2 regions of the Lysinibacillus sp. NPDC093197 genome follow, and region 1 is predicted to be linked to the other one. Evidence: predicted binding sites of a transcription regulator. Region 1 holds the regulator's gene; the other holds the start of a gene.
What was found. The regulator LexA, encoded in region 1, represses DNA repair genes until DNA is damaged. The targets are predictions, from matches to a motif close to CGAACATATGTTCG.
Positions count from the first base shown of each region.

Region 2: the regulator LexA is predicted to act here: its motif matches at 14,261-14,274, upstream of recA (recombinase RecA).

Region 1 is NZ_JBIVOH010000002.1:782,802-798,490, forward strand. It holds gene tkt (transketolase) at 1-1,862, opposite strand, end outside; gene ACIP9G_RS09755 (DUF896 domain-containing protein) at 2,083-2,316, opposite strand; gene ACIP9G_RS09760 (GNAT family N-acetyltransferase) at 2,500-3,021, shown strand; gene ACIP9G_RS09765 (YneB family resolvase-like protein) at 3,108-3,773, opposite strand; gene yneA (cell division suppressor protein YneA) at 3,770-4,084, opposite strand; gene lexA (transcriptional repressor LexA) at 4,260-4,877, shown strand; gene ACIP9G_RS09780 (gamma-glutamyl-gamma-aminobutyrate hydrolase family protein) at 4,915-5,637, opposite strand; gene ACIP9G_RS09785 (prepilin peptidase) at 5,650-6,402, opposite strand; gene ACIP9G_RS09790 (potassium transporter) at 6,461-7,171, opposite strand; gene ACIP9G_RS09795 (PilN domain-containing protein) at 7,168-7,761, opposite strand; gene pilM (type IV pilus biogenesis protein PilM) at 7,761-8,735, opposite strand; gene ACIP9G_RS09805 (prepilin-type N-terminal cleavage/methylation domain-containing protein) at 8,847-9,269, opposite strand; gene ACIP9G_RS09810 (type II secretion system F family protein) at 9,375-10,580, opposite strand; gene ACIP9G_RS09815 (type IV pilus twitching motility protein PilT) at 10,577-11,626, opposite strand; gene ACIP9G_RS09820 (GspE/PulE family protein) at 11,642-13,312, opposite strand; gene ACIP9G_RS09825 (VanW family protein) at 13,331-14,686, opposite strand; gene ACIP9G_RS09830 (DUF7305 domain-containing protein) at 15,006-15,689, opposite strand, start outside.
Region 2 is NZ_JBIVOH010000005.1:67,219-82,907, forward strand. It holds gene ACIP9G_RS14365 (TIGR00282 family metallophosphoesterase) at 1-487, opposite strand, end outside; gene ACIP9G_RS14370 (acyltransferase family protein) at 648-1,769, opposite strand; gene ACIP9G_RS14375 (lipopolysaccharide biosynthesis protein) at 1,859-3,367, opposite strand; gene ACIP9G_RS14380 (glycosyltransferase family 2 protein) at 3,364-4,401, opposite strand; gene ACIP9G_RS14385 (hypothetical protein) at 4,406-5,752, opposite strand; gene ACIP9G_RS14390 (glycosyltransferase) at 5,749-6,930, opposite strand; gene ACIP9G_RS14395 (glycosyltransferase family 4 protein) at 6,992-8,110, opposite strand; gene ACIP9G_RS14400 (tyrosine-protein phosphatase) at 8,203-8,958, opposite strand; gene ACIP9G_RS14405 (CpsD/CapB family tyrosine-protein kinase) at 8,999-9,661, opposite strand; gene ACIP9G_RS14410 (YveK family protein) at 9,735-10,430, opposite strand; gene rny (ribonuclease Y) at 10,817-12,376, opposite strand; gene recA (recombinase RecA) at 13,112-14,179, opposite strand; gene ACIP9G_RS14425 (competence/damage-inducible protein A) at 14,431-15,689, opposite strand, start outside.

The DNA of each region.
Region 1 (15,689 bases):
CAACCGAATGATGCACCCATTTCGATTGCAAGACGTTTAGTCACAGCTTTTGGAAGAACTGATTCTTTATAAGCTGCATCTTGTTTTTCGAAGCGATCCATTGACGGCATTGACACAACTGCTACATCCATACCATCAGCTTTTAATGCTTTTTGTGCTTCGATAGCAAGTGAAACTTCAGAACCTGTTGCAATTATAATTGCATCTGCTACTTCTTTAGAAGCAGGTGATACAGTGTAAGCACCTTTTGTAACACCTTCGCGAACTGTTTCAATTGACGCGTCAAGCACTGGTAAGTTTTGACGAGATAATACTAATACAGTTGGTGTGTTTTCAGAAGATACAGCAAGCTCCCATGCAACTGCAGATTCATTTGCATCTGCTGGACGTACAACAGAAAGATTTGGCATTGCACGTAATGAAGCTAAATGTTCGATAGGTTCATGTGTTGGGCCATCTTCCCCTACAGCGATTGAGTCATGTGTGAATACATATGTTACAGGAAGACCCATTAATGCAGAAAGACGAACAGCCGGACGTACGTAATCTGAGAATACGAAGAATGTACCACCAAAGACGTTTAGACCACCGTGAAGAGCCATACCGTTCATTGCTGCGCCCATTGCAAATTCACGCACACCGAACCAAATATTGCGACCAGCATAATCGTCTGCTGAGAAATCGCCTGCGCCTTTCATCGTCGTTTTGTTCGAGCCTGCAAGGTCAGCTGAACCACCAAAGAATGATGGAGTTTTCTTCGCAATCGCATTAATAGCATCACCTGAAGAAGAACGTGTTGCTACAGATTTACCTGCTTCATATACTGGCAATTCTGCTGCAAAATCTTCTGGTAACTTACCATTCATAGCATTTTCGAATTGAGTTGCTAATTCAGGGAACTCAGCTTTGTATGCTTCAAATTTCGTATTCCAAGCCGCTTCTGATTGTGCACCTTGCACTTCAGCAGCTGCATTGAACGTATCATATACTTCAGCAGGAATTTGGAATGGTTCATGCGCCCATTCGTATGCTGCTTTTGTTAATACAACTTCATCAGTACCTAGTGGAGCACCGTGAGAATCAGATTTACCTGACTTGTTTGGAGAACCGAAACCAATTACTGTTTTCACTTCAATAAGTGTTGGCTTGCCAGTAGATTTTTTCGCTTCCTCGATTGCTTTGTTAACAGCTTCTACTTCTGTGCCATCAGCAACTTTTAAATAGTTCCAGCCATATGACTCAAAGCGTTTTTGTACGTTTTCAGAGAATGATTTTTCTAAATCACCATCTAATGAAATATCGTTTGAATCGTATAATACGATTAATTTTTCAAGTTTTAAGTGACCAGCTAATGAAATCGCTTCAGCTGCAACACCTTCCATTAAGTCGCCATCGCCACAAAGTGCAAATGTATAGTGATCGACAATATCATGTCCTGGTTTATTATAAGTAGCAGCTAAATGACTCTCTGCCATTGCCATACCAACTGACATGGCAATACCTTGTCCAAGAGGACCTGTAGTTGCCTCTACTCCAACAGTATGACCGTATTCTGGATGTCCTGGAGTTAATGAATCCCATTGACGGAAGTTTTGAATTTCTTCCATTGGAAGGCCGTAACCTCCAAGGTGAAGTAGGCTATATAAAAGCATAGAGCCGTGACCTGCTGAAAGTACGAAACGATCGCGGTTATACCACTTTGGATTAGCCGGATTGTGGCGAAGTTGTTTTGTCCAAAGCGTATAAGCCATTGGCGCTGCCCCCATCGGTAAGCCTGGGTGACCTGAATTTGCTTTTTCAATTGCATCAATTGACAATGTTCGGATAGCATTAATCGCTAGTTGATCCGCATGTTGAGTCATTATGTTGTGACATCCTTTCTCGTCCTATATATTGTTCTACTACAGTTTAGTCAACATTGTCCTAGAAAACAATGCTTTTGTTATACTATTTAAGATTTATGTCATACTTTATCATCATTTTGTAACTTGCCATTTAAAATGTAAGAATTGAATGATGAATATTATCCAGCTATAACAATAGAAAATCCAAATGTTCTAGTACTGGATTAAATGTGACATATTAATTTAAAAATTTATTTTTTTTCGCTTGTTTTACCTTCTCAGGTGTAACGTCATTACCTTCTTCATCGACAACTTTAACATTTTCAATCGTATCGCGCATTGACGCTCTAAATGTATCTAAATATTCTTTGCGAAGAGAAGTACGCTCTTTCGCTTCTTCCTCTGTTAAGTTGCCCGCTTTTGCTTTTGCTGCTAATTCATTAATTCGATTAATTTTTTCTTTTGATAACATTGTTACACACCTTTCAATACCTTTATCACTTCAGTATGCAAAGTATAGCATGGTTTCCCTTAAAATGCAGTTATACCAACCCTTAAAAACACTTCTTAGCCATAATTTACATGACTTCCAGATGTTAGTCGTGTATAACTAATTATACAAGGAAAAAATTTATACTTTATTGGAGGAAATAAGGTGAACATCACAACACAACGATTACATATCCGAAAATTTGAAGAACAAGATTTGCAAGCTGTTTATAGTTATATGTCTGATAAATCGGTGATGCACTATATGCCAGAAGGTGTTTTAACTGTAGAACAGGTACAAAAATTTATAACAGATAATAGCGGTGAGCAAGCACAACATTTTGCTATTGTTTTACATGATCAGCAACAAGTCATTGGTCATCTAGTTTTCCATCCCTACTTTGGCGAACATACATATGAAATTGGATGGGTGTTGAATCCTGCATATTATCGTCAAGGCTATGCTTCAGAAGCAGCGCACGCCCTATTGGATTACGGGTTTACGAAAATGAAGCTTCATAGAATTATCGCTACATGCCAGCCTGAAAATATTGCCTCCTACCGAGTGATGGAAAAAATCGGTATGCAACGTGAAGGATTTTTTAAAAAATGCATACCATATGGTGACGGTTGGTGGGATGAATACTATTACGCTATTTTGCAAGAGGAATGGGTAGCTTTAACATGAAATTAATCTTGCCCTCCTACCTACTTGGACAGCTTATTTTCCAATCAGGAGTGTTTTTAAACATGAAAAAAGATTAGCAGGGCAAATTAATTGCCCGCTAACCTTTCTTGATGTTCTTGATAACGCCTATGTACGGTTGCCTTACTTACATCGAAGCCAAGACCTCTTAGTGTCGTAGCAATTTCCTCATAGGTAAAGCCCCGATTTCGTAGCTTCACAATTTCTTCTATAGGCACTTCCTTACGCTCCTGACCATTTGGATTACCACGATTGGAAAGGTTATGTTCAGGACGATAGCCATTTTCTACTGCACGGCGCATACCACGACGAATTTTCGCATTATGGATTTTACGTTGATATTCCTCAACAATAGCTAAAATTTCGAGCAACATCGTATCCATCTCATTCAATTGTACAGGCCCTGCATCACGCATGGAAAAAACATCTGTTTCCGTTTTTTGCAATAAATGAAGTACAGCCATTCGTGCATTACCACGCCCTAAACGCGTTTCATCTTGCACAAATAATGCGTGTATCTCTTTTTCTTTAATATAATCGAGCATTTCAAGTAATCCTTCGCGCTCAACATCATACCCACTATGCTTATCCAAAAAAACATTTTTCACATCGTAGTTTTGTTCCTTAGCATAACGAAGTAATTCTTCTTGTTGACGCTCCAATGAAGAACTTTGTGTCTCTTTTTCGGTGCTCACACGGCAGTAAATTACAGCCGTTCGTTGTTTATTCATCATCTTTCACTTCTCGCAATTTCAATTGAATTGGTGGGTGTCTGATTGTCACCCACTACTGGTATAACGAGTGATTTTCCAGCAACTATTTTTACGCTATGTAATTCGTTCTCGGCTTTCACAAGTTTTATCCAGTCGTCCATACCCATTTTACCACGGTATTGCTCAGCTAACGACCATAAGCTATCGCCATGTTCGATATAAATTTCAGTGTAAGTAATGTCTCCAGGATCAGTTATAACAAGATAACCTGCAAATAGTAAAAATGCGCCTAATAAAATTGAAATATGTGTATTTTTTTTAAACCAATTCATTCATCATATCCCCTTTTAAGAATGTTTGTTCGGAATGTATGTTCTTATGATAAAGCGAACAGACGTTTTTGTCAAACACTTTTCGAACCTATGTTTGCATAAGTGTTCGCATTCTGCTATACTATCTAGTAAGAAGATAGTAAGAAGAATGATATAAAAAAAGAGGTGAGCAATCATGAAAAAAGTTTCGAAAAGACAAGAGGATATACTAGCGTTTATCAAAGAAGAAGTACGTGCAAAAGGGTATCCGCCATCTGTACGTGAGATTGGGGAAGCAGTTGGACTTGCATCAAGCTCAACGGTTCATGGACATTTAGCTCGTTTAGAGCAAAAGGGCTTTATTCGACGAGACCCTACTAAGCCACGTGCCATTGAAATTTTAGAGCCAGAAGATTCAATTCAAAAGCAAAGCGTCATCCATGTACCGCTTGTTGGTAAGGTAACAGCTGGATCACCGATTACTGCCATCGAAAATATCGACGAATATTTCCCATTACCTGATATTTACGGTACAAGTGAAGATCAACTATTTATGTTAGAAATCATGGGTGAATCGATGATCGAGGCGGGTATTTTTGATGGTGATTTAGTCATCGTTAAGCAAAAAGCAACAGCTGATAATGGTGATATTGTCGTTGCAATGACAGAAGAAGATGAAGCAACAGTTAAACGCTTCTTCAAAGAAAAAAATCATTTCCGCTTACAGCCAGAAAACGCTACAATGGAACCGATTATTGTAGACCAAGTTTCAATTTTAGGACAAGTAGTCGGCTTATATCGCCGTGTACACTAATGCATTCTCATACTTATCAAACAAAAAAGAGAAGCACTCATGCTTCTCTTTTATATTTTAAGCTCTCCTCAGTAAAGGCTGTAAAAAGCTTCTGTGCAGCTAAATCCCCTACAACTGCTTGTTCTTCTGGGTGCCACTGCACTGCTAAACAAAACGGATAGTCTTCGTGCACGAACGCTTCAACTAGACCATCACTCGATTTCGCTGCAACGATTAGCTTCTCTGCTAATACATTTACAGCTTGATGGTGAAATGAATTCACAGCAATTTTTTCTTCCTCGATAATTGATTTTAACAACGTATCTGGCGTAATTTGTACATAATGTGTAGCAACACCCCGAGCTGCTTGTTGCGTATGCTTTAACAGCTTACTACTATGATATTCGCTATCAATATCTTGGTATAAAGTTCCACCTAACGCAACATTAAGTATTTGCATGCCACGGCAAATCCCCAAAATTGGCATTTTCCTTGTAAAAGCCGCATGAATTAAGGCAAGTTCCACCTTATCTCGTTCTGGATGTATTTGTCCTAGCTTCGGTAGAGGCTCCGCTCCAAATTCAAATGGATGCACATCATGACCACCAGATAATAATAAGCCGTCCGTCAACGATAAAATTTGTGCTACATCTTCCTCTACCCCTAGTGGAATAATAAGTGGAATGCCACCAGCCTCAATGACACTTTTACTATAGGCTACATTCAATCTTGACGATAAATCGTCCTCTGCAAATGCTGTAATACCAATAATCGGTTTCATCCATATACCCCCTTACCATAATCCTACATACCAATCAATTATGACATCCCCATAGAAATACACGATAATTGCAGCTAAAGCAATGGATGGTCCAAAAGGAATCGGCGTTTTTCGACCTTGTTGCCGTACTTTGAGCACGATTATCCCGACAATCATACCAATTACCGCCGCTACAAATAATGTCAATAATGTATTTATTGTACCAAGTACAAGTCCAAGTAAAAAGAATAATTTAATATCGCCACCGCCCATACCACCACGTGATACAACAGCGATACCATATAATATGCCAAAGCCAACGACGGCACCTACGATACTATCCCACCAAGGCGTTAATGGCGATAGCATACGTCCAATAGCTAATAATGGCAAAAAAAACAAAAGCACTTTATCAGGAATAAGCATATATGCAAAGTCCGATACGACAAGGATTACTAATAATGAAATTAATAATATCGCTACGATAAACTCTTCACTAAAGCCCAATTGCCAATATGAAAAGGCGAATAATACACCTGTTAACAACTCCATTAGTGGATAAATCCACGAAATTTTTTGTCCACAGCTGCGACATTTACCTGCTAAAAAAACATAGGACAAAACGGGCACTAAATCAATTGCCGTTAATTGTCTTTGACAGCTCGTACAATGAGAAGGCGGCTTAACAATTGACTCCTTTAGCGGCACACGTAAGCCTACAACATTAAAAAACGATCCAAAAACTAGTCCAAATACAAATACTAGTATTGTATAAGCCATTTCCATTTTTATTGCCTCCTAAACTAACATAGCGCCCATACATTGGAGTATGCGCGCCTTTACTTCATTGTTCTCCTTCATAATAGAAGGTTGTTACCTGAACGGTAGCTTTAATGGATGAATCTGCATCCTCCTCGAATACGGCCTCTTCCCCAGTTAATGTAATATCTAATGTGTCGATTTTCATCACACGTTCAATTTTTTCAATTTCCTTTAAAAATTCAAGCATTGCCTTCGTATCTATAGCAACAACATCAATACTAAACGTCACTAATTTCAATTCTGCTGGTAATGATTCTTTAGCAATAGTAGACGTTGGTAATGCATTATCCCCTTCTTCACTATCTGCTTGCTCGCTATTTTCAGTAGGTTGTTGTGCTGTGACCGCTTGCTCCTCATTTGCTGGTGAGTTTGGGTCAATAATCGAAGAATCCATCACGAGTGAATCATAATTATTAAATTCTACAGCTTCAACCCGTGTTCCTGTTACTGCTTCTATTTCTTCGATATTTCGAATAACGCCTTCAATGGCACGTGTTTGAGGCACTTTTTTTCGCAAAGAAAGCACACTTACACCATGTGATTGCTGTACCATATCTAATGCAGCAATTTGCTCTTGAATTGATGCAATTTCTTGTTGAAGTGCACTAACGTCTCGTTCCTTCGCTTCTACCTCTTCCAATTTAGGAGTTAATAAGTAGTAATAGAGTGCAAATAACAATGCTGCGACTAATGCGGTAAGCAGAAGAATCGCTGAGTTTTTGCTGCTTGTCATGATTCTCTACCTCCAGCCAAATAAATAAAATCAATTGCCAACGTAATGGTTACCGAATAACGCGGTAATTCCTGATATTTATCCTTCAAATTTACTTCGCTCTGCTCCCCAATCGATAACTCAAAATTTTCTATTGTTCCAACTTGAATATCAGTGAAATAAGGGCTTACGTTTAGTTTATCAAGATAGTTTGAAATAGCTGACATCGTTTCAAAATCAGCGGTAATTTCTATATTTGTTTCACCAAATTTATAATTCCGTAAATACGTCTGCTCTGGTAATAATGCTTGCGTCTCATCTATTAATGGTGTCACAGGGTAAGCTACATGATTGACAAATTGAACCGATTGCTCAAGTGACCCTGCATTCATATTTCGTATACCATCTAATTCTATTTGTAGCTGCTCTTGCTGTGACGTCAACTCTATTTCCTGTGCATTTAATTTCGTAATCTCGCCTCTCGCCTGGAAATATTGGATTATCATGAATGCTAAAACGATACCAACGAGTACAATAATTAATATATATAAGAGTATTGGTGCTGATTTCTGTTTTTCTAAATTCGGTAAGAGGTTAATTTCAGGTACCATCAGTGTACCTCCTTCAAAGCCAGCCCTATTAGACTCGCAAACTTCTCAGAAAATTGAGGGAATGATTTTTGTACCATGGCATCATTCAACACCGTAATGGGCGTCGTGAAATTATTACTTAGAAACTCAGTAATCGTAGGCAATAAAGGATTATCACCTAAAAGGAAAATATCATCTACACTTTTCTCACCTTTATGTAACGAGAATTTAAAAAAGTTCATAATACGATCAATTTCAAGAATTTGATCCGTTAGTGTCAATTGATAATTATCTTGATCATCTATTAAATGGAAAGAGTAATTAAACTCTTCCTGCTCTTTTGGTTGCCATTTTGCTAAGTTTGTTTCAAACGATTGATAGCGTAAAAACTCTAGTTGACCGTACGAATAAATACTAATCGACAATTCGTTTATAGACCAATCTGCTATTAAATATGTTTTGTCTATTTCTAGTAATTGCATATGCTCTAATAGACGAATATTACATAACGCTCGAATATCGGCAGCTTGCGGTTCTAGCGAAGCATCGAGCAACATCCCGATTGTTTTATTTACTTCTTCTGATGGAGCCGCAAATAACATCGCTTGTCCATCATTCGGTGTTGGATCATAAACATCTATAAGTGGCTCATGAAATGGTAAATGAATCGTTTGCCCAAGCTCCATTTCAGCGTAGCTTTTTAACTCTTTTGATTCAACATTATGCGGATGCTCAAAGCTCTTTAGCAACACGGATGTATCCGGTACAAAAATACGAGCATTTTGCTTCTTGCCTGCCCATTTGGCAACATGATTTTTCATCATCTCAAACAATACGATTTCATCATTGATTATTGAACCTTCGACTATTCCTTGCGCCAATGGCAACTCATAGCCCTTCCACTGCGATGGATCAGCACCTTTTGCCACAAGCGCACGCAAAACATAATCCTTAATTTCAATCGACACATGCGAATTTTTTTTCTTTTTAAACATGTGAAAAGATGCCTCCTTTTGACTGAATGAAGTGTCTAAACATTAACCATCCATTTCCCAACCAGAAGCGCAGTATTGGCTACGCTTCTGAGTGAGTTGGGAGGGTTAATTCTATTTATCTAAACTATTTTTTAATGCTGTTTCTGTAAATGTACCTGTTTTGTTAAAAGGATATTTTGTAGTATCTTTAATCTCTAATTCACTCCAAGTTATTTCCCAATTATTACCATTTAATTGAATTGTAAATGTACCTTCTATTCCCTCTATATACTTATTAATATCTGTTGTCTTGTCTGTACATGCTTTATCTGATTCTCCACAAACATCATCTATTTTCGCTAATTTAGCACCAGAAATATAATTTAATGCTTCAGACACTGTCGCTTTATCACGTGAATTGTTAATAATATTCCCTATAGCAGGAATCGCAATGGCTGCTACGATCGCTAAAATCACGATTACAGCTAGTAACTCAATAAGTGTTAAACCTTTTTGGTTTTTTAATAGTTTTTTGTTCAGTAATTTTTTGAACATGGTGTGTTCCTCCTTTAATAATGTTTTTATAATTAGTGCGAAAACACGTACACCCGTAACGACGCTAGTTATTTTCTACATCACCTCCTTTAAATCATCAATTGTTTACATACTTTCATAGAGTGCGAACATCGGTAGGAAGATTGCTGCTACGATTACACCAACTACTCCTGCTAAAACGAGTATCATTAATGGTTCGATTAACGATTTTAATGTATCGACTGAGCGATCGACTTCGTCCTCATAGAAATCGGCTATTTTTTCTAACATATAATCGAGCGAACCTGTTGTTTCGCCGATCGATGTCATTTGCGTTACTAAAGGTGGAAATAGCCAGCTTTTTTCTAATGGCTCTGATAATGTGCCACCCTTTTCAAGATTTTCGCGTGCCTCTAAAACAACCTTTCCTACAACTGGATTGCCTACAACTTTTTCAACAATCGTGAGTGCATGTAATATTGGCACTGCACTACTAAACAAGGAGGATAATGTTCTTGTCATCCGAGCAATTACATTTTTTTGCATTAAAACGCCAAATACAGGGATTCGTAATAACACATAATTTACATTGTAATGAAAGAGCTTATTATGGTTATAAAAATACCTAAACAGGATGACTGCTAACAAGAACATGCCAATCACTATATACCAAAATTTAACTAACCAATCTGACACGCTGACAACAATAACCGTTAATAGTGGCATTTCTAAATCCATATCCTCAAAAGTTGCCATAAATGTTGGGACGATAAAGATCATTAAAAACATCCCTACTGCTATTGTCAGCACCGATAAAATAGCTGGATAAGTTAATGCCGATTGCACTTTTTTCTTAATTTTAAATTGCTTTTCTAACGTACCTGCTAGCCGCTCTAAAGTGTCATCTACATTACCTGTCGCCTCTCCAGAACGCATCATATTAACGAACATCACTGGAAAAACTTTTGGATGCTTTGCCGCAGCATCTGAAAATGAAGTACCGCTACGGATGTCCTCTTCTACTTGCTCCAAAGCCTTTTTTAGTGGCTTACTTTTCGTTTGCACACCTAAAATATGTGTTGCTTCAACGATTGACACCCCAGCGCGAATGAGTGTTGCATATTGACGGCAGTAAATAACGAAATCTTGATGCTTCACTTTACCGCCGAGATTTAATTCTTTATGCAAAAGACTTTTCGACTCTTCCAGTTCTCGCGCATTAATGCCTTGCGTGCGTAATTTTTCGAGTGCTGCCTTTTTATTGACTGCATCAATAATTCCTTTTTTGTGTGTACCAGTTTTAGTACGTCCGCTGTAGCGAAAAACGGTCACTGATACTCACCCGCATTCATATATGGTCTTGCATCCTCCAACGAAATTTTCCCCATTGCAATTAGCTGCTGCATGGATGACTCCAATGTGTGCATACCAAGCGCACGGCTTGTCTGCATTACACTTGGGATTTGGTGTACCTTTTCATTGCGGATTAAGTTAGCAATAGACGGTGCCTGTACTAATATTTCCGTTGCTGCAATTCGCCCCTTTGCATCTTTTCGAATAAATAAACGCTGTGAAATAATCCCTACTAATACATTCGCTAACTGCACACGAATTTGACCTTGCTGATGTGGTGGAAAGACATCAATAATACGATCAATCGTCGTTGGTGCACTACTTGTATGCAATGTCGCCATCACTAAGTGACCTGTTTCAGCGGCTGTAATGGCTGTTGAAATCGTTTCATAGTCACGCATCTCACCGACTAATATCATGTCAGGGTCCTGACGTAGCGCAGCACGTAAACCATTGGCAAAGCTTTGTGTATCCACACCTACTTCTCGTTGATTGATGACCGACTTTTTATGTGTATGTAAATACTCAATTGGGTCTTCAAGTGTAATAATATGCTTTGCTTTCGTTTCATTAATGTAGTCAATCATCGCAGCTAGTGTCGTCGATTTCCCAGAACCTGTTGGACCTGTTACTAAAATAAGTCCTTGTGGTTTTTCAGCTAGCTGATACAACACCTGAGGCATATTTAACGATTCAATGGACGGAATTTTTGCTTCAATTAAACGTGCCGCGATTGTCATTTCATTTCGCTGATGATAGGCGTTTACACGAAAGCGACATTTCCCGGGCAATGAATAGTTAAAATCCGTTTCACCTTTATCATGAAATTCTTGGAGTTTATGGTCAGGTAAAATAGCTTTCACCATCGTTTGTAATTCTTCTGAAGTAAGCGGTTCAGTCCCGTAATGCTCCAACTGACCATGGATGCGATATACAGGTGGAATCCCCTTTGTTAAATGTAAGTCTGACGCCTTTTCCTCAAATGAACGTGTTAAAAGCTCTTCTATATTTCTCGATGTTGTCATCATACAGTTCACATCCTAGTCTACATTTGCTACACGTAATACTTCTGAAGTAGTCGTTTGTCCTTCAACAACTTTTAACAATCCATCTACTAGTAACGTGTAATAGCCTTCTTGTTTCATATAGTCGCGAATAGCACTATCTCCACTACGATTTAAAATCAAATCTTTAATCGTCCGATCGATTGGTAAAATTTCATGGATGGCCATACGCCCTCGATACCCCGTTTGATTGCATGAAGGACAGCCCCTTCCACGTCTGCCATGTGTTACCCCTTCAATGCCGTTTTTCTGCATGATTTCTAGTTCGTGATTCGTAAATGCATAGGTTTCTCCACAATCACGACATACTTTACGCACTAAGCGTTGTGCCATAATACCTACTAATGAAGAAGATAGTAAAAATGGCTCTACCCCCATGTCCTGCAAACGAGAAATAGATTCCACCGCACTATTTGTATGCAATGTACTTAACACTAGATGCCCTGTTAAGGAGGCACGCACAGCAATTTGCGCAGTTTCCAAATCTCTTATTTCCCCAATCATTACTATATCTGGGTCTTGTCGCAAAATAGAGCGTAATCCAGTTGCAAATGTTAACCCAACTTCTTCTTTCACTTGAATTTGGTTAATGCCATCGAGCTGATACTCCACAGGATCTTCTACTGTAATAATATTGACGCCCTCTTCGTTCAAGTTACTTAAAGCCGCGTACAATGTAGAGGACTTACCTGAACCAGTAGGGCCAGTAATGAGCATAATGCCATTCGGGTGCGCAATCATTTTACGGAAAAATGCTTCATTGCGCTCTGTAAAGCCAAGCTGATCTATCGCATTCGCTACATTGCTTAAATCCAAAATACGCATGACAACTTTTTCTCCATAAACAGTTGGTAGCGTAGAAAGTCGAATATCCACTGGCTTGAAATTGACATTTGTTTTAATACGTCCATCTTGTGGAATACGATTTTCTGTAATATTTAAGTTGCCCATAATTTTAATACGAGCAAGTACAATACTTTGCATGTGCTTAGGCAAAGAACGTTCAGTTTTCAGCACACCGTCTACACGATATCGAACCCGTAAATCCGTTTCTTGTGGGTCAAAGTGAATATCACTCGCACGTTGCGCAACACCGTTCGCAATAATTTGATTGACGAGTCGCACAATCGGTGAATCTTCACGTTCGATTTCTACTTGTGTTTCTCCAGCAGTTGCCCCAATATCTTGCAATGCCGCTTCCATTGATTCCTGTAAATCATAATATTTCGTAAGTGTTCGATATAAATCATCTTTTGCGGCTATACTTGTTTCGATTTGACAGCCTGTCGCCATGCGGACTTCTTCGATTGCGAAATAATCCATCGGGTCTGCCATCGCGATAAATAGCTTGTTTTTCTCACGTCGAATCGGAATAATATTTGCACGTTTTGCTAGCTCCGCAGGAACGAGTTGAAGTAAATCCGGGCTTATTGAGTATTGATTTAAATGAATATGTGGGATGCCTAATTGAAACTCCAGCACCTCAATTAATTGTTGCTCTGTTAAGATATTTTCTTTAATTAGAAAATCGCCTAACTTTTCTTCTTTTGTTTTAGTCATAAGAGCATACTCTAGCTGCTCATTCGTAATAACTCCCGATTCAACAAGTAAATCCCCTAAACGCTTACGCCCAGTTCTTACAGCCATTTGCATATGCTCCTCTCATTACGGACTTGTTTGTACAAAATTACCGCCTTTATCGTAGTAACCATAAACAATTTCCGGATCATTCGACGATGTTGTATTTGAAGATCCACTTGTATTCGAAGTGTTACTATTGGTAGATGGATTTTTAGAAGGTTGTTCTGGCGAATCCGCTAATCCGTCCCCATCTAAATCAAGCTGTAAATCCGCATCATTTGAAGTATCTCCTGTACCATCACTTACTGCAGGCTGTCTTGAAGATTGAACGACAATTCTATTGATTGGTGCGTAGTAATCACGGCTCACCAATTCTTCTCTAGAACTACCGTTTTCCATTATCGATCGATACACTTCTACTCGCACACCTTCTTGTCCATTTTGTATAATCTCTTCTTGTCCAATGGCTAAATCTTTTGAATAGCGAGTAATGATTCGCGGCTGTACGATTTTATCTTTACTTACACGAACGGTAATTTCTTTTTCTTTGTTTTGAGCTAATAATTCTACTTTTAATGAGTCGTTTTCAATCATTAGTTTTAACTTACTCGGTTGATCGGCATCATTGATAAATTGCAAATCTTTATTTAATGCACGATTGACTGCTGCATCCAAACCTTGTTGTAAATACTCAATCTTTTTGTCTTGTGAATGGCGCTCTAAAATCTCAAATTCTGTTTGCAGTACCGTATGATAAATTAAAGAAGCTACAAAATTTAACCCTTCACTATTGGCTTCCTCTGCCTTTTCTCCTATAACGCTTATCAAGGAGAACGGCTCATTCGGAGCGATAATGTAGTCATTTAACGTATTTACTAGTGCTAAAACACCTTTTGCATTTGTCGGTATTTGCTCGATTGATAATGCTAATCGCTCTGCTTCCATAGAAGTCGTATTTGCAACGGTTGCTTCAATGCTATGTTTATTTAAATAAGATGCTTGCGCTATAACTTCATTTAAAGTTGTTTCTGCCTCCCATACCCCCATAGATTCAAGCTGTTTTGTCAGTTGCTCGTCCCCTATGACTTGTAAAGGAATATGAACTGTTCGTTTTCCCTCCCAAAAGGCAAACCAAGGCTTATCCGTTAAATTGCGATATTCAGCCACCGAACTTGCGACGTCAAATACTAACAATTTTGGATCGAGTGATGTTGTTACACCTGCACCTTCTACAGTAATTGGCGTATCTTGCCAAACACGAATAGCTTCTTGCAAAGCTACCTCTATTGCATCCTCTTCTAAATCTTTTACTAAAACGCCTCCAATTGTGGAGCCATCACCTTTTGCTAGCGCACGATCTATGATTAGATTCGGAAGCCATAAAGCTAACAGCACAACTAAACCTACTATAATCGCACCCAACTTCAAATATAATTTCATAGCCTCACAACCTTTACTAATTTATTGAAAAAATGAATGTCTATTATATTATTTAAAATCGTTACTATATATCTATATTTTTATAATACTACAAAGGTATCTCGTTTGAATATACCTTTTTACCCAAACTTTGGCATGTTTCAGAATTCCGACATCATTTTTTATGCTATATTATTCAATTAATTAATAATTAATAGGAGAATAATAGGTTAGCCAAAACGAAAAAAAGGCCAAAACCCGTATAATCTCGAGTTCAGACCTTAATTGCTTAATGAAATTAATAACAGAGTACCTCACTTTTAGCGATTATTTTCACCTATTAATCTACTTCAAGCATACTATTAGAAATGGTTAAATTATCATTTTCTTCATACTTTATCTCTTCTCCAGAAGTGATGTCAGAACTTGAATTCTTTTGATAAGTAACAGTAGGATTACCACTACTTTTCACATTATAGGCCATTATCCCCCCAATCACTGTACCTGACCCACTTAATTTCACTTCAGCATTCGGTGCATAAATATACGTATTATGATTAAAGGATCCCCCACCTATTGAAATACTTGGCCCACCTGAATAAATACTTCCTTGTATGCTACCTGAACCATCAATCTTAATTGATGCAGTTTTAACGTAAATAGACGCCTTCGTTCTAGAATCACCAGCAAACTCCATATTGGATGACCCGTTATAATATAAATTTAGGTTTTCAAAACTCCCACTGTTATTCATAGTTGAACTACCCATAAATTTAAAACTATCTTTTATATAAATGTTCAGTTTGCCTGAACCTATTATGTTAAAATTCCCCTGTTCATTAAATGCAAAATTATCGATGTATAAATTCTTATCTGAATCCCCTACATCTATTGTCAATACTCTATTAGATGCAACTGTGAAATTTTTTAAATACATATCTTGAGTAAGAGGAAGAACTCCACTGAATTTTGCAACTCCGTTTATATTTCCATTACCACCACCATCAATTTTAATTGAATTATT
Region 2 (15,689 bases), on a different contig from region 1:
GCCAACCAAGCGCAATTTTTTCACTTGTCGCTTCGGCATGGAAATCCACGAATACTAGTGGCGACGTTTTACGCGCTTCTTCGATTAAATTCTCTGCCATTGCAAACGGATCTTCATGCGGTGGCAAAAATACACGACCGTGTAAATTGATAACAGATAACGTAACACCCTTTTTCGAAATTTGCACCATACCCTTACCTGGTGCATCAGTCGAAAAGTTCGCTGGTCGAATTAAATAATCAGCATCATCAATAAAATCAAAAATATCTTTATTATCCCAAGTGTGGTTACCCATTGTAATAACATCTACACCCATTTGTAATAAATCATTATAAATATTACGTGTAATCCCACGACCCGCTGCAGCATTTTCACCATTTGCAATAACTACATCTGGACTATATTTCTTTTTTAATCGTGGTAAATATTTTTCAACCGCATCTCGGCCAATTGAACCGACGATATCTCCAATAAATAGTACTTTCATTTTACAAAACCACTCTTTCTATCAATAACACTCATTAGAGTTTACCATTTTTTCTTCGTCAATCGCAAAAATAAAAGGAAAAATTCGCGTCAGATTTATGTTACTTACTTGCATCTAAATTTTATATTTAATCGTTTTCACCAAAAGAGCAATCATATTATTAACGATGATTGATTAATTGCTTTGTCTTGCTCGCTCTAATTTTGTTACTAGTTGCTTTTTCCTTAGCATGCACTTGACCTACTAAATAAGGTCCGAACTTCCATTTGTTCAGTAAATATGTAACGCAAATGGAGCATACCGTACTGATGAAAAACGTGCTGACGATAACTGTAGAAGCGCTTAATACATCTATATATTTCGTAAAAAAACTTTTTAGCATAATATTAAAAAGTGGGTGTAGCAAATAAATGCCAAAAGAGTAACGACTAATGAAAATAATTAATTTAGGCATGTTTCTTATTTTGCTGGCGATAAAAAACAATAAAAAAGCTACACTCAATGTGTAAAAAATAACATCAATTCTTTTTGAGTGAACTTCAGTAATCAATCCAGACCATTGACTAGCGAGTAAAATACCTAGCATGAGTAAACAAATACTTGGTAATACATAGCGAAAGCGATGGAGCAACGAAATAAACTGCTCATAATTTTTACCACAATAATAGGCCACTACGAAATAGGCAATCCAAGCAGGAAATGGCATCTTATTTAATACTGTCCACTCCACTTCTATATAAGGAAGAAAATATAAATACTTAAATGGGTCAAAAAAATTGAATAAGGCTAGGTAAGCAAAATTAATGATACATGCTGTGATGATGACTTGGTAGGCTGGATATTTTGAAACGATAAATTTCACAAATAATGGATGCAAAAAGTAAAACTGAAAAATGATGATAATGAAATAGCCGTGAAAATCACCTTCGAAAAAATTTAATAAAACCTTTTTTTCAAAATCAATACTATTTATGTTAATGGAATGAAGGGCTGCATCTACAATCCCTATAAAAATAAAAGGTAGAAAAATATAAGAAAAACGTTTTTTATAAAATGTTTTTGGCAATTCATCTGAATAGGAGTAGGCAATCACAAATTCCGAAATAAAAATAAAGACAGGTGTCCCGAACATTAATGCTAATTGAAGAGATGTCAGTACAAAAAACACAGTATTTTCTTCTATATCGTATATGTCTAACACTAAAGTGACACTATGAATTAAAACAATTCCCAAACAGGCTACAAACCTTAGTAAAAATATTTCCTTAACAACTGGCTTCATCTTCCCACCTGCCATTTCTAAGCAATTAAACTTATTTTTAATTAGTAATCTAGGTTATCTAACTTACTTAAAAACGTAGGGAAAGCTTTTTAGTCGTTGGAAATGACACGCTTTAAGTGCAGCAAAATGTCTCGCATCGTTGTAGGTTGGAAAATAAAATTCCCAACAAAAACAACAGTCATTGTCCATACAGAAATACATATAGCTGCAACAAACCAAGTCATGACACTTACAATATGTAATTCGATAAAAAATAGAAATGGTAATGCTGCGATGAATGCCAAAATACTATTTAGTAAAATTTTTTTAACGGTAACGTAGACTGAAGTGTTTAATATCACTTTAGACGTATAAAGTATTAAATCACATGTACGATATGCATAAGAACAAAGTGCTCCAATCAAAATGCCTTCAACACCTAAAAATTGTACTAAAACAAAGGAGACACAAAAGTTTATGACCGCTTCAATAATGGCACGAATTTTTGTCTCTTTAAAATGCCCAGCCGAATTGACTAATGTATTCGCAGGAATTCGAATAGCATTGGCAATGCCTACAACTACAAAGAGTGCCGCTAACCACGGTCTTATATAGTTTGCATCCTCAATACCCGCTGTATAAATAGTTATAAAAGGCAAAATTAAAATGGCTGTACATGTATAGCCAAAAGCTACGACTGCGAAAAAAATGTATTCGAAATGATGAAAATGTTTTTGAAGTGTATCTCGATCTTCTTTTACAAGTATGTCTCCAAAGGCTGCTAACATCGCACCAGAAAAAGCTGAAATAAACAATGTAACAGCATTAAATACCATATTGTACACCGTAAATACACTAACTTCTGCAAGACCAAGAAAAATAGTAATTAAAATAAACGGCGTATTAAATACAACTAATGAGGCAATTTGATGGATTAAAGCGTCCCACTTTTTTTTAATTGCTGATGTATTTGGCTTTACTTTACTATTGAAATACGGATATTTTTTTTGGACATATACTTTTAAAAAAAGAATATCTAGTAATAACAGCATGCTAGAACTACCAACAACAACAACGATTGAAAAACCAAGTGTTAATAAAAATAAGGATAAAATGGTACTAGCGATCAATAAACATGTTTGTATTCGAAAAAGAATGTAGCTTTTTTGATCTGCAGTTAGGAGCACTAAATATTTTCCAATTAAAAAATACTCCCATACACCACTAATTCCTAAAATAAGCACCATATAAAAAGCTGTAAGTGGACTCACTTCTTTTGCTACTATTAGCGGATAGAAGATAGCTAATAGGGCTACTAATACAACAAATATAGTACCCGAACGTCTGTAAAAATAATGTGTTGCTGAAAGAATGCCATTTATTTGTTCTTTATCATTTATGGCCAACGGTTTATACAGTGCTGCAATGGATGCACTGCCAACTCCCGCTTCTACAATTTTTAAATAACTTAAAAATTGCTTAATCGACGTAACTAGTCCATTTGTAGCGGAGCCATAAGTCGTCATAAATAAACGAGGCAAAATAAAATTAATGACCGCCGAAACAATTTGCAACATAACATTGGAAAATAAATTTAATATAATTTTCTTTGTTCTCATGAGCCACTTCTACTTCGTTTCATCTCAATCAATGCATATAATAATAAAATTTGTTGTTTCTTCAATAACCAAATGTACATTTTTGTTTTATACGGTAAATCATTTGTACAAATAGCCTGTAACACCTCATTGACATCTTTCTGTTTCATCATTTTTTTGATAAAGGCCCTTTTCTCACGCAAGCTCTTATCATTTTGTCGATTAAATTCATTATTAACCCCTGCAATAATTAAATAGATAAAATAATACTGAAGTTGATTTGTAAAATTAGGTGCTGTTTTTTCATTACTACGTGTAAAATATTTTAAATGCCCATATAAAATGAGGATTTTCTCAAAAAATGTTTGATCATAGCTAGCTGTCATAGAAGAGGAACTTTGACGATAATGATATAAATATTGTTTGTCTAATATATAAATACTGTCCGCATCAAGTAAGCTAGGATATGTACAGGCCACATCTTCCCCCATGCGGATTGTATCATCAACATTCAATTGAAATTTTTTGATAAGCGTTTTTTTGAAGATTTTATTGGACACAGAAGGAAATAATCCGAACTTATAATATTCACCTGCATATAGCATAATCGGATAAACGTCTTGTTCCATCCTTTCTTTCTTGTACAATCCAGGTGCAACCATTTGTGTTCGTCTTACTTCTTGGTTTGGATAATTTTCTACGATATCGCAAATGACAATGTCAACATCGTGTACCTTTGCTGCACCACATAATGATTGGTACATGTCTGCTTCAATCCAATCATCACTATCTACATAGCCAATATACTTGCCATGAGCAGCAAGTATACCTGCTTTTCGCGCACTGACAAGCCCACCATTTTCTTTGTGAATAACAACAATTCTTGGATCGTGCTCGGCATAGTCATCACATATTTTGGAACTATTATCCGTTGATCCATCATTCACCAATATTAGCTCAAAATCCTCAAATTTTTGATTCAAGATGCTATCTATACATTCTTTTAAATAGTGCCCAACATTATAGATTGGCACAATAATGCTTAAAAATGGCATAGCCTCACCTCCCATCCATACTTATCTCCTGATTTTTCCGAAGCGTTAACGCAAACATAATTAACATAATATGAAAAGGGAAATAATCCATTACGAAAGAATCAAGTACAGCATTAGCAATTAACATAATATAGAGAGGTATAGCGTTGACCGCTAATATTTGAAAGTTTGTTTTTCCGCTGTTACCAATATTTTGACGAAGAACTTTATTTAAGCTAACAATATATAGTAGTGCAAGAACGATGCCCACTAACCCAAGATAATAAGGAGTTGATAAGTACATCGTATGGGCCATTTTTGCATTGGAGAAACTCGTACCAAAACCAGCCCCAATAACGAATATTTTCGTACTTTGTAAAATTTCCGCTGCAAACATATTCCAGCTACTTAATCGCCCAGTTGTAATAGCATCTGTTGATGTTCCTGCTCCAAAAAATCGAATCCAATAAATTTCGAATAACTTCTCGTAAAAAAAAAATAGTAGAACACCACAAATCGCTAGCATAAACGAAGCGAACTGGAATGCTGTTTTTACATTGTTTTTAACGAACATGATGAATGTCAATAAAATGAATGCTATAAAAGTGATGATAAACATTTTGGAATAAGTAAATATTCCGAATATCGCTAATACAATGATGAACACAATCGGCTTAATTTCCATTTTTCTATCGTAATAAAAAAGAACTAATAAACAAGCAATCGCTATAAGAATTTGCAAACTAAAATAATTCGGATCTAAATCTAAACCCGTAAACCTTGTATTAATGGCACTTGTCGTCTTAACTGTATTGACAATTGTCATTGACTCAATGAAGCTGTCAATCGATTGAACAGAAAAACTTATCCAGCGAACGATTGCAGCAATTAGTAAGCCTATTGCATACACATACGTATATCTTCTAAAATAAGTATTTGAATCGATGAACAGAACAGCAAAAAAGATCACACTATAATTTAATACAAAGCCCAACACTTCGATAACATTACCGCTATTAAACACCGTTGCCAGGACAGCAAAACATACAAAAAGAACATAGGTGATGACAAGCTGTGTTGAAATCCCTTTGTTTTGCATAAACAGTGTCATGACACTTAAAACAATATAAACAAAACTAAGTACAACAAACAGTGAATAGCTCGTTAAATCGAACTTAATAACATACACCCATGAAATAAAAAACAGTAAATAATCAATTCGATGTTGTTGTTTATCCAACAACATTGCCGTAATTACTAAACTAATAAAGATAAAAAGAAATAGATTACTACCTGTATACATTTTTAACACGACAAATATACTGGAAATAACACAGATCCAAATACTGAAATTTTTATTTTTTAATTTCATTTTCGATCAAACTCCAATACTAATTGCTCTTGTGCTTTTCGATTTGTATAGCGATTTTCTTCAATATATTTTTTCATCTTCTGGAGACGATCGCCATTGTTGATTACATTGGCAATGACGGCATACAGATCTTCTACATGTCCATTTGTTATCAAACCGTTGCAACCATCGTGTATTTGCTCACCTGCTGCTGCAAAATTTGTGGTAATAACTGGTGTTGCTAATATTAATGCCTCCCCTACTACCATCGGATACCCTTCATACGCTGAAGTTAATATTAAAACATCGCTCTGTTTAATAAACGGATACGGATTATGACATTCACCGACAAATTCAACTACATCTTCTACACCTAATTCAAGCGCTAATTGTTTATTAAAAAGTAAATCAGGCCCATCACCTATAATTCGCCAATGAAAATGATTGTTAGAAGATTCCTTTAAAAGCTTACATATGTGTGGAATGAGATCGAACCTTTTAGTAGCATTATCCATTCGCCCAACAGATAATAAATCCAATGTTCCTTTTTCAAATGGTGGATATTGCATTGCTAGTTCTTTTATTTCTGCTATTGGGAAAAAATTATAGACTACTTGTATTTTATGTTGATATTGGGGGAGAAAATTAACCAAGTTTTGCTTACATGCTTCAGAAACACATATTAATCTATCGAAATTCTGATAGGTTTTAACACATATTTCGTAATTAAAGTTCGCCCTTAATGGATCTGTATGTATCCACGCAAACTTTTTATCCGCTCTTACAAATTTATCTACAAACAAATTCGTGCCTTGGTTAAAGTAACTATTTGGTGCATCATTAAAATAAGAAATAGCAATATGATATTGTTTTTGATGGCGATGCATTTTAAAAAGTAATGTATAAAAATTGTTTGAACCAATCACGCGTACGATCAACATACATAGTATTCGTAAGAGGATATGCCACAAGTTCTTTCTCTGTTTCACTATATAAAACGGGGTAGCAATTAGCTGTAATAGTAAACCTCCAATATTGACCTGCACATTAGAGGGGATGTCCTTTATGAGTTCGCCTTTACCGAATGTAAACACATCTATTTCATATTGCTTATCGACACACACTTCTTTCAATGTATTAATTAAAGCTTTTTGTATACCGCCCATCTGAAAATTTTGCGCAACAAATAATATCTTCATCTCTTCCCAAGACCCCCTAGAAACCCAATATTACTGTAAAATTTTCAAATAGCTTCTACTGCTATAAATTGCTGTATAATGTAATAATGCGTTTCTCCATCTCATTCCAGCTATACTGTTCCTCATATAACAGCTTCATTTTACGTGAAATTTCTGGCCATTCTTTTTTACGCTCTATTAGCTTTTCAATACCTTTTTGTAGACTTTCTTGATTAAAATCAATTAGCTCACCTAGGTCATTTTCTGCCACTACTTCAGACATGCCTGTGTTTTTTACCATAATTAATGGCTTGCCAAGCATCAGTGCCTCATAAAATTTATTTGGGGCTGCGTAATAATGGTTGGAAACTTCAGGATCATAAATGGCGGTCATAATATCACAACTTTTTTCTAATGCTAATGTTTTTTCATATGGGATTTTTCCGTAAAAAAGTATGTTGTCATATTGCAGTGCCATTTGTGCCAATTCGTCTGCATACTCGCCAAATCCACCAATATGCAATTCGTAGTGTGGATTATTTTTTACGATTTCAACTAGTTCCTTAATGAGCCTTTCATTTGCCAGTATGCCGACATAGACAATTTTTACTTTATCGTGATTCAAATTTAAATCATATTTTAAATCCACATGCAGTGGAGTATTATAAATAACCTCAATTTTTTTCGGTGATGCTTTAGCTATTTGCCCTCTTCGCTTTTCTGTACAAATAATGACAGCATCCACACTATTTAATAGTGCTCTATCAATTTTTTCAACTATTTTCCCTATTATTGCAGGTCCATGGAAAGGGGCAGTAACGGAATCAAACATATCATAAATGACTTTTTTACGGAGTATTTTCGCACATACTGTACCTACAAATGCTGTATCAAAATCACAAGCATGAATAATATCATACGTATTTTTATTTTGAAGTAGCCATTGGAATAGCTTTAGCTGAAAGCGCAATAGTGGAAAGAAATTTTTTTTAAATCCTCCACCAAATGTAGCAGGGATGCCAAACCTTGTAATTTTAATTGTATGAGCTCGCTTCAAAAATTCTACTTTTGCGTTATATTTACTATCTCTATCCCATGCTAAAATTTGAACATGCCAGTCATTTTTTCTAAGGCTGTCCACTTCTTTTTCAACTCTCGGATCTGGAGAAATTGGATTACTTCTCATAAAAACGACTCTCATCCCAAACTGTCCCCTTATATGTTTAATATCTACTATCGTGCCAGCATCTTTACGTACTACTTGCTCTCTTTAGCTTTTATAAGCAGCTCCATTCAAAATAACTTCCACCGTCTTTTTGTGAAGTTATTTTCTGGCTCATATACGATAAAAGGCTGATTATTGATGATTCGTATATTATTTTCTAAAAAGGCATCCACCGCATCCAATTCTTTTTGCTTTTCCAAAAATCTCAGACCTTTTTCAAATAAGAATGGGCGTGTTTTTAAATTATGCACATCCGAACCATATGTATGGACAAGGTTCGATCGAACTAATTTCAAAGAAAGCTGTTGAATGGACTTGCCAAACAAACCAGCTAAACTTCCTGCAGTCATTTGTGCAAGTGCACCGTCACGTATGAGGTTTTCTAAGCGACTTGGATTTTCTGCTATCGCTTTATTTCGTTCTGGATGAGCAATGATTGGCGTTATACCTGCTGTCAACAAGTTGTAAATGATTGTTCGTGTATATGTGGGAATGAAACCCGATGGAAGCTCAAGTAACAAATAATTTGAATGTGCTAATGTGAGAAGCTGATCTTTCTTATAAAGCTCCAAAATATTCCCTGCCAATCTCACCTCATGTCCTGGATAAAGTGTTAGTGGCATGTTACGTCTGTCAATTTCCTGTTGTAATTGTGCAATTTGTTCATGTACTACATGAACATGGACATTATGTTTAGGGTGTAGCGCATGTGAAGTAGAAATAATTGCTGTAATACCTTCCATAATAGCCTGTTCAAATAATCTGAATGTCTCTTCTACTGTTTCGGGACCGTCATCGACATTTACTAAAATATGACTGTGCATATCTATCACTACGTTTCACTTCCCTATCTACGCCCAATCACTATCGGTAATATTGATCATAATATTCGCCGAGAGGTAATTTGTAATTGTTTAAAACTACGCCTAAAATATTCGCCTTTGATGCTTCAAGACTTAATTTCGCTTTAAGTACACTTGCATTTTCCACTACACCACTATTCACAATTAGTAGTGTTCCTTGGCATTTATTAGATAAAACTTGTGCATCGGTTACAGATAACAGTGGTGGTGCATCAAAAATAATGATGTCAAAGTCTCCTATTAGTTGCGTCATAATACTATCCATTGTTTTTGAAGAAAGTAACTCAGCGGGATTAGGTGGAATTGGTCCACTCGTCATAACAAAAAGATTAGGAATATCTGTACTATTTAAAACTTCTGACATTTCATATTGTCTTGTCAGTAAATTTGAAAGACCTCTTATATTTTGTAATCGAAACGTATAATGCATTGTGGGCTTCCGTAAATCAGCATCTACAATTAATATTTTTTTCCCTTCTTGTGCAAATACAACGCCTAAATTGGCTACATTTGTTGATTTCCCTTCACCTGGCGTCGCTGAAGTTACTAAAATTGTTTTGATGTCTTGATCTGGCATTGCGAATGTAATGTTTGTTCGTATTGTACGAAATTGCTCAGAAACGATGGAATTACTATTGCCGACTGTCACAAGCTTCCTGCCCATTTTTCCTAGTTTTTTTTTATTGGCTCTTTTTTGAAGAAACACAGTTACTCCCTCCTTATGTAACGGGATTCAATCATATGTTTTTATAGCTCGCACTAGTTATTTTACTTATTATCCCAATAATTGGTAACCCAATGGTTTCTTCAATATCTTGCTCTGTCTTAACTGTTGTATCCAAGCACTCTATCAATAACGCAATGCCAGCGCTTATAATAAATCCAATCATTGCAGCCGCCACAATATATAAATTTTTGTTTGGTGCTACAGGCTCAGGTTTGTCATCCAATTTCGCTACGGACAAAATATTAATATTGTCGATTGTCATTAACACTTGAATTTCCTCTTGAAATACACCTGCTACAGTATTGGCAATATCGACTGCCATTTCGGGCTTTTTATCGCGGACAGCAATATTGACAACTTGAGAATTACTGGCGTTGGATACAGTAATCTGTTCCTTTAATTTTTCAGGTGTACTATTTAAATTAAGTTGGCTAATCACTTTTGATAAAATAGCGGGACTTTGAATAATAACATTGTACGTATTAATTAAGCGTAGATTTGTTTCTACTTGCTGTACCCCTAACAGAGCTTGATCGGTATTTTTTTGATTTACTAAAAGCTGGGTCTGCGCCTCATACGTTGGCTTTATGATAAAGTAACTAAGAAACGCAGTGACTAATGCTAAGAAAAGCGCAAAACTGATAATATAGAGCAATTGCTTTCGCACTATTTTCAATACATCTTGTAATGTGATAGTTTCTTGCAACGACCTTCACCCCTTGACATAACATATGCTAGCTAATCTATATCCACTAGTTACATTAAAAAGTTTTATTCAAAAAGTTTTATGGCCTATTATATTATTGATATCTCCCTTTTATTCATGGTCGATAAAGAGACATAGATGTTACATAAGCTTATATCTTCTATTATTAATATGAGGCTTTTCAAAAACAAAAAGCGAATCCAATTTTCAGGAAACGCTTCTTACTAAAACCGATATATTCATTTCACATCTAACAATTTGCATAAGGTTATAATCATCTAATCTAAGTGTTTTTCATTCAAATACGTGCTAAATACAATCTTGTATTCCTAACCAAATAAAAAGAGGCTCCTCTTGATCAAAATCAAGAGGAGCCTCTTATTTTATTATTTTGCATACTCCACTGCACGAGTTTCGCGAATAACGGTTACTTTAATATGACCTGGATAATCTAGTTCTTCTTCAATACGCTTACGAATATCACGTGCAAGACGATGAGATGCTAAATCGTCAATTTTTTCTGGTTGAACAATAATTCGGATTTCACGACCTGCTTGGATAGCATATGATTTTTCAACACCATCATAGCTTTCAGAAATCTCTTCTAATTTTTCTAGTCTGCGAATATAGTTTTCCAGTGTCTCACTACGAGCACCTGGACGTGCTGCTGATAATGCGTCTGCTGCAGCTACTAATACTGCAATAACAGATGTCGCTTCTGTATCACCATGGTGAGAAGCAATACTATTAATAACAACAGGATGTTCTTTATATTTCGTAGCTAATTCCACGCCAATTTCAACATGGCTTCCTTCAACTTCATGGTCGATTGCTTTACCTATATCATGCAATAGGCCTGCACGACGAGCTAACGCTACATCTTCACCAAGCTCAGCAGCTAGTAAACCTGCCAAATGTGCAACCTCCACTGAATGTTTTAGGACGTTTTGCCCGTAGCTTGTACGGTATTTCATGCGGCCCAAAATCTTCATTAAGTCTGGATGTAGATTGTGAATGCCGATTTCAAATGTCGTTTGTTCCCCTGTTTCACGAATTTGTTCATCCACCTCTCGACGAGATTTCTCAACCATTTCTTCGATGCGAGCAGGGTGAATACGACCATCCTGTACCAGCTTTTCAAGTGCAAGTCGAGCCGTTTCACGACGAATTGGATCAAACCCAGATAAAATTACTGCTTCTGGAGTATCATCAATAATTAAATCGATTCCTGTTAAAGTTTCGAGTGTACGGATATTACGACCCTCTCTACCAATAATACGACCTTTCATTTCATCATTTGGCAAGTTCACAACAGAGACTGTTGTTTCTGCAACGTGGTCTGCAGCAAAGCGTTGCAGTGCCAATGATAAAATTTCACGTGCCTTTTTATCAGATTCCTCTTTCACACGCATTTCAGATTCCTTCGTCATTACAGCAATATCAGTCGCTAGCTCTTTCTCTACTTCACTTAAGATAATAGTCTTAGCTTCATCTCTTGTTAATGCAGAAATGCGCTCTAGTTCTGTTTTTTGCGCTGCAACAAGCTCGTCCACTTTGCTTTCCATCTGTTCAATATGCTGTTGTCTTTCAGCTAGAGCTTGTTCCTTACGCTCTAAGCTGGCTTCTCTCTTATTCAGAGCATCATCCTTGCGATCAAGATTCTCTTCTCTTTGCAATAAACGGTTCTCTTGTTTTTGAAGTTCTAAACGACGGTCACGAATGTCATTTTCTGCTTCAGTACGAAATTTGTGAGTTTCATCTTTGGCTTCAAGTAGTGCTTCTTTCTTTAATGCCTCCGCCTCTCGTTTTCCTTCTTCAACGATTGTTTCAGCGACATGTTTAGCACCAGTGATTTTTGAGTCATTCACTTTTTTCATGTAGATATAGCTAACAGCGGCACCAACGATGAGTCCAAGCAAAGCGGAGATGATAGTAATTCCATCCATATGAACACCTCCTCTTGCTATTTGGGTAATACAGTTTCAGTCGGCGCATACAAAAAATGTACTGCCTATTTTAAAGTCATAATTCAGAAATTATACATATTTAATTGTATAGCTAGCCTCAGGCTCTGTCAAGGATAGACGGGCATCTGTTCGCCTATCAGTAACAAAAAAAGTAAGTCATATCCATTAGATGGATATATTAACTGTTACTTTTGAGCTAGATAAAATGCCTTCTTCGATGAATAATCTTTTTATCAGGATGATGGTTACAATACAATTATTACCACAATTACCGTCATCTTAATACAATTATTTTAACTTTCTTTGACAAATGAACATATCGTCTCTTTGTCAGCTGTCCAATCAAAAATTTTATACCCTATTGCACTCATAACTATATCTATAATTTACGTTAGCTATCTATCAATTCCAGTATCGCTACATTCTATTAAACTAACAAAAAAATCGTTCTTACTTCTTATGAGTAAGAACGATTTAGAGTGAAGCGAATTGCTATGTTGATTGATTTCCTTTGTAGGCGCACGCTTTCTGCACAGCACTTCTGTAAGCCTCAACCCTCACTAGCGTAGATTGTTCGTCTTACGTACTATGCGTTACAGCAGAAGTCGCCGACGTGTGCTCTAACCAACTTATTAAAATGTAACTAGAGTGAACTTCTTGATGCATTTTGTCGCATCTTAAGCATTCTCATTCCTTTAGAAGTGAGAACAATATTTATTTTTTTTCATCTTCAAGAAGAAGCATTAGCTCTTCATCCATTTCCTCGTCATCATGTGCAGCAATTGTATACTGTGTTGCGGCAATTCCGTAAGAAGAACGAATTTTATTTGCAATTTCTTCTAAAACAGCAGGATTTTCTTTTAAATATTGTTTTGCATTTTCACGTCCTTGGCCTAGACGCTCATCACCATAAGCGTACCAAGATCCACTTTTTTGAACGATGTCTAATTCTACACCTAAATCGACTGTTTCGCCCTCTTTTGAGATCCCTTCACCGTACATAATATCAACCTCAGCTGTACGGAATGGTGGTGCCACTTTGTTTTTAACAATTTTAATTTTCGTACGGTTACCCATAATATCATTACCTTGTTTGATTGCTTCTGCACGACGAACTTCTAAACGTACTGAGCTGTAGAATTTAAGCGCACGACCACCAGGTGTCGTTTCTGGATTACCGAACATAACACCAATTTTTTCACGAATTTGGTTAATGAAAATAGCGATAGTTTTTGATTTATTGATAGCGCCTGAAAGCTTACGTAATGCTTGAGACATTAAACGAGCTTGTAAACCAACGTGAGAGTCACCCATATCGCCTTCAATTTCAGCTTTCGGTACTAGCGCTGCAACAGAGTCAATAACGATAATATCAATAGCGCCACTACGCACTAACGCTTCTGCAATTTCAAGCGCTTGCTCACCAGTATCTGGTTGTGATAATAAAAGTTCATCGATATTTACGCCTAATTTTTGAGCATAAATCGGATCTAACGCATGCTCAGCGTCAATAAATGCTGCTTGTCCACCCTTTGCTTGTACTTCCGCAATGGCATGTAGTGCAACTGTTGTTTTACCTGATGATTCTGGACCATATACTTCAATAATACGTCCACGTGGGTATCCACCTATGCCTAATGCGGCATCAAGTGCTAGTGAACCACTAGAAGATGTAGCAATTTCTAAATCTGTTTTTTCGCCTAGCTTCATGATAGAGCCTTTACCGAAATTCTTCTCAATTTGTTTTAACGCCTGTTCTAAGGCTGCTTTACGATCACTCATTATTTTTCCTCCTTCAAAACTGTTCACTGTTATTGTCTATCTCTACTATACTTGTTTTTTTGAGAACACGCAAGAAAAAAGCGAACATTTATTCGATTTTAATCCAAAATAAAAATTTGGATAAGTTTTTCCTATCCAAATTCCCATTTTCAACTATTAGCAATTACACTCCAGTCGTAATTGCGCCCAATTTTTTTCGAGCCTATGCATTGCTTTAGCTAGGGTTCTACCTTACTAAACCAATTAGCAAATTAAAATCGTTTCATATATCCTCGTTCTTCTAATTGTTGCATTAAATAATGAAATGTAAATTTAACCGCACGTAAACGATTTGTATTGCGCATACCTGATAAATGCAGTAAATATGTTATTGGCTCTTCGTCGCCTATAGCAATTCCAATCCATACCGTTCCAACTGGCTGATGGTCATGTGCAGTAGGACCAGCCGCTCCCGTTAACCCAATACCAATATTCGTACCAAATTTTTCACGCACTGCACTAGCCATTGCTGCAGCACATTCACTGCTGACGATACCATAAGTATCTAATAATTGTTGGTCAATACCTAGCTGCTTTACCTTGGCATCTTCTGTATAGGTCACTACGCCTCCTATAAGAATATTGCCTACGCCTGGAATCTCTGCTAGCTCTGATTGAAATAAACCTGCTGTTAAGCTTTCTGCTGCAGAAATCGTTAATTTATTATCTTGCAATATTTCTACCGTTTTCGAGGCAAGTGAATCATCATTTATGCCATATTGGAAGTCTCCTACAATAGCACGAATCTCCGCCACTTTATCAGCAATAAGCTGTTGGGCTTCCTGCTCTGATTGCGCCTTTGCTGTTACACGTAAAGTTACTTCTCCATCAGCAGCTAGTGGTGCAACTGTCGGATTTGTTTGTGTATCTAAAATATCTTGTACACGCACTTCTAACTCAGCTTCTCCAATGCCATAAAAGCGCATTACATGAGACACTATGACTCCGCCATCATTTAGCATTGTACCAAGCTTTGGCTTCGCTTCAAATTGGAACATCGGCTCCAGTTCTTTTGGAGGTCCAGGAAGTAAAATGTAGGTACGCTTATCCTTTGTCAAAATCATCCCTGGTGCCATACCATGATGATTAGCTAGCACCTCGCTACCTGCTAATACAAGCGCCTGCTTGCGGTTATTTTCCGTCATTGAGATGCCTCGTTTAGCAAAAAATTGCTCAATGTATGACAATGCAACTTGATCGATTACAAGATCTAGCCCAAGATGACGAGCAATTGTTTCCTTCGTTAAATCATCCTTTGTAGGGCCTAAACCACCTGAAAAAATGATAAGATCAGCGCGCGATTCCGCTATGCTTATTGCTTCCTCTAACCGTTTTGAATTATCGCCAACAACGGTATGATAAAACACATTAATTCCTAACTCAGAAAGCTGATTAGAAATAAACTTTGCATTTGTGTTTGAAATCTGTCCAAGTAATAACTCTGAGCCAACTGCAAGGATTTCAGCATTCA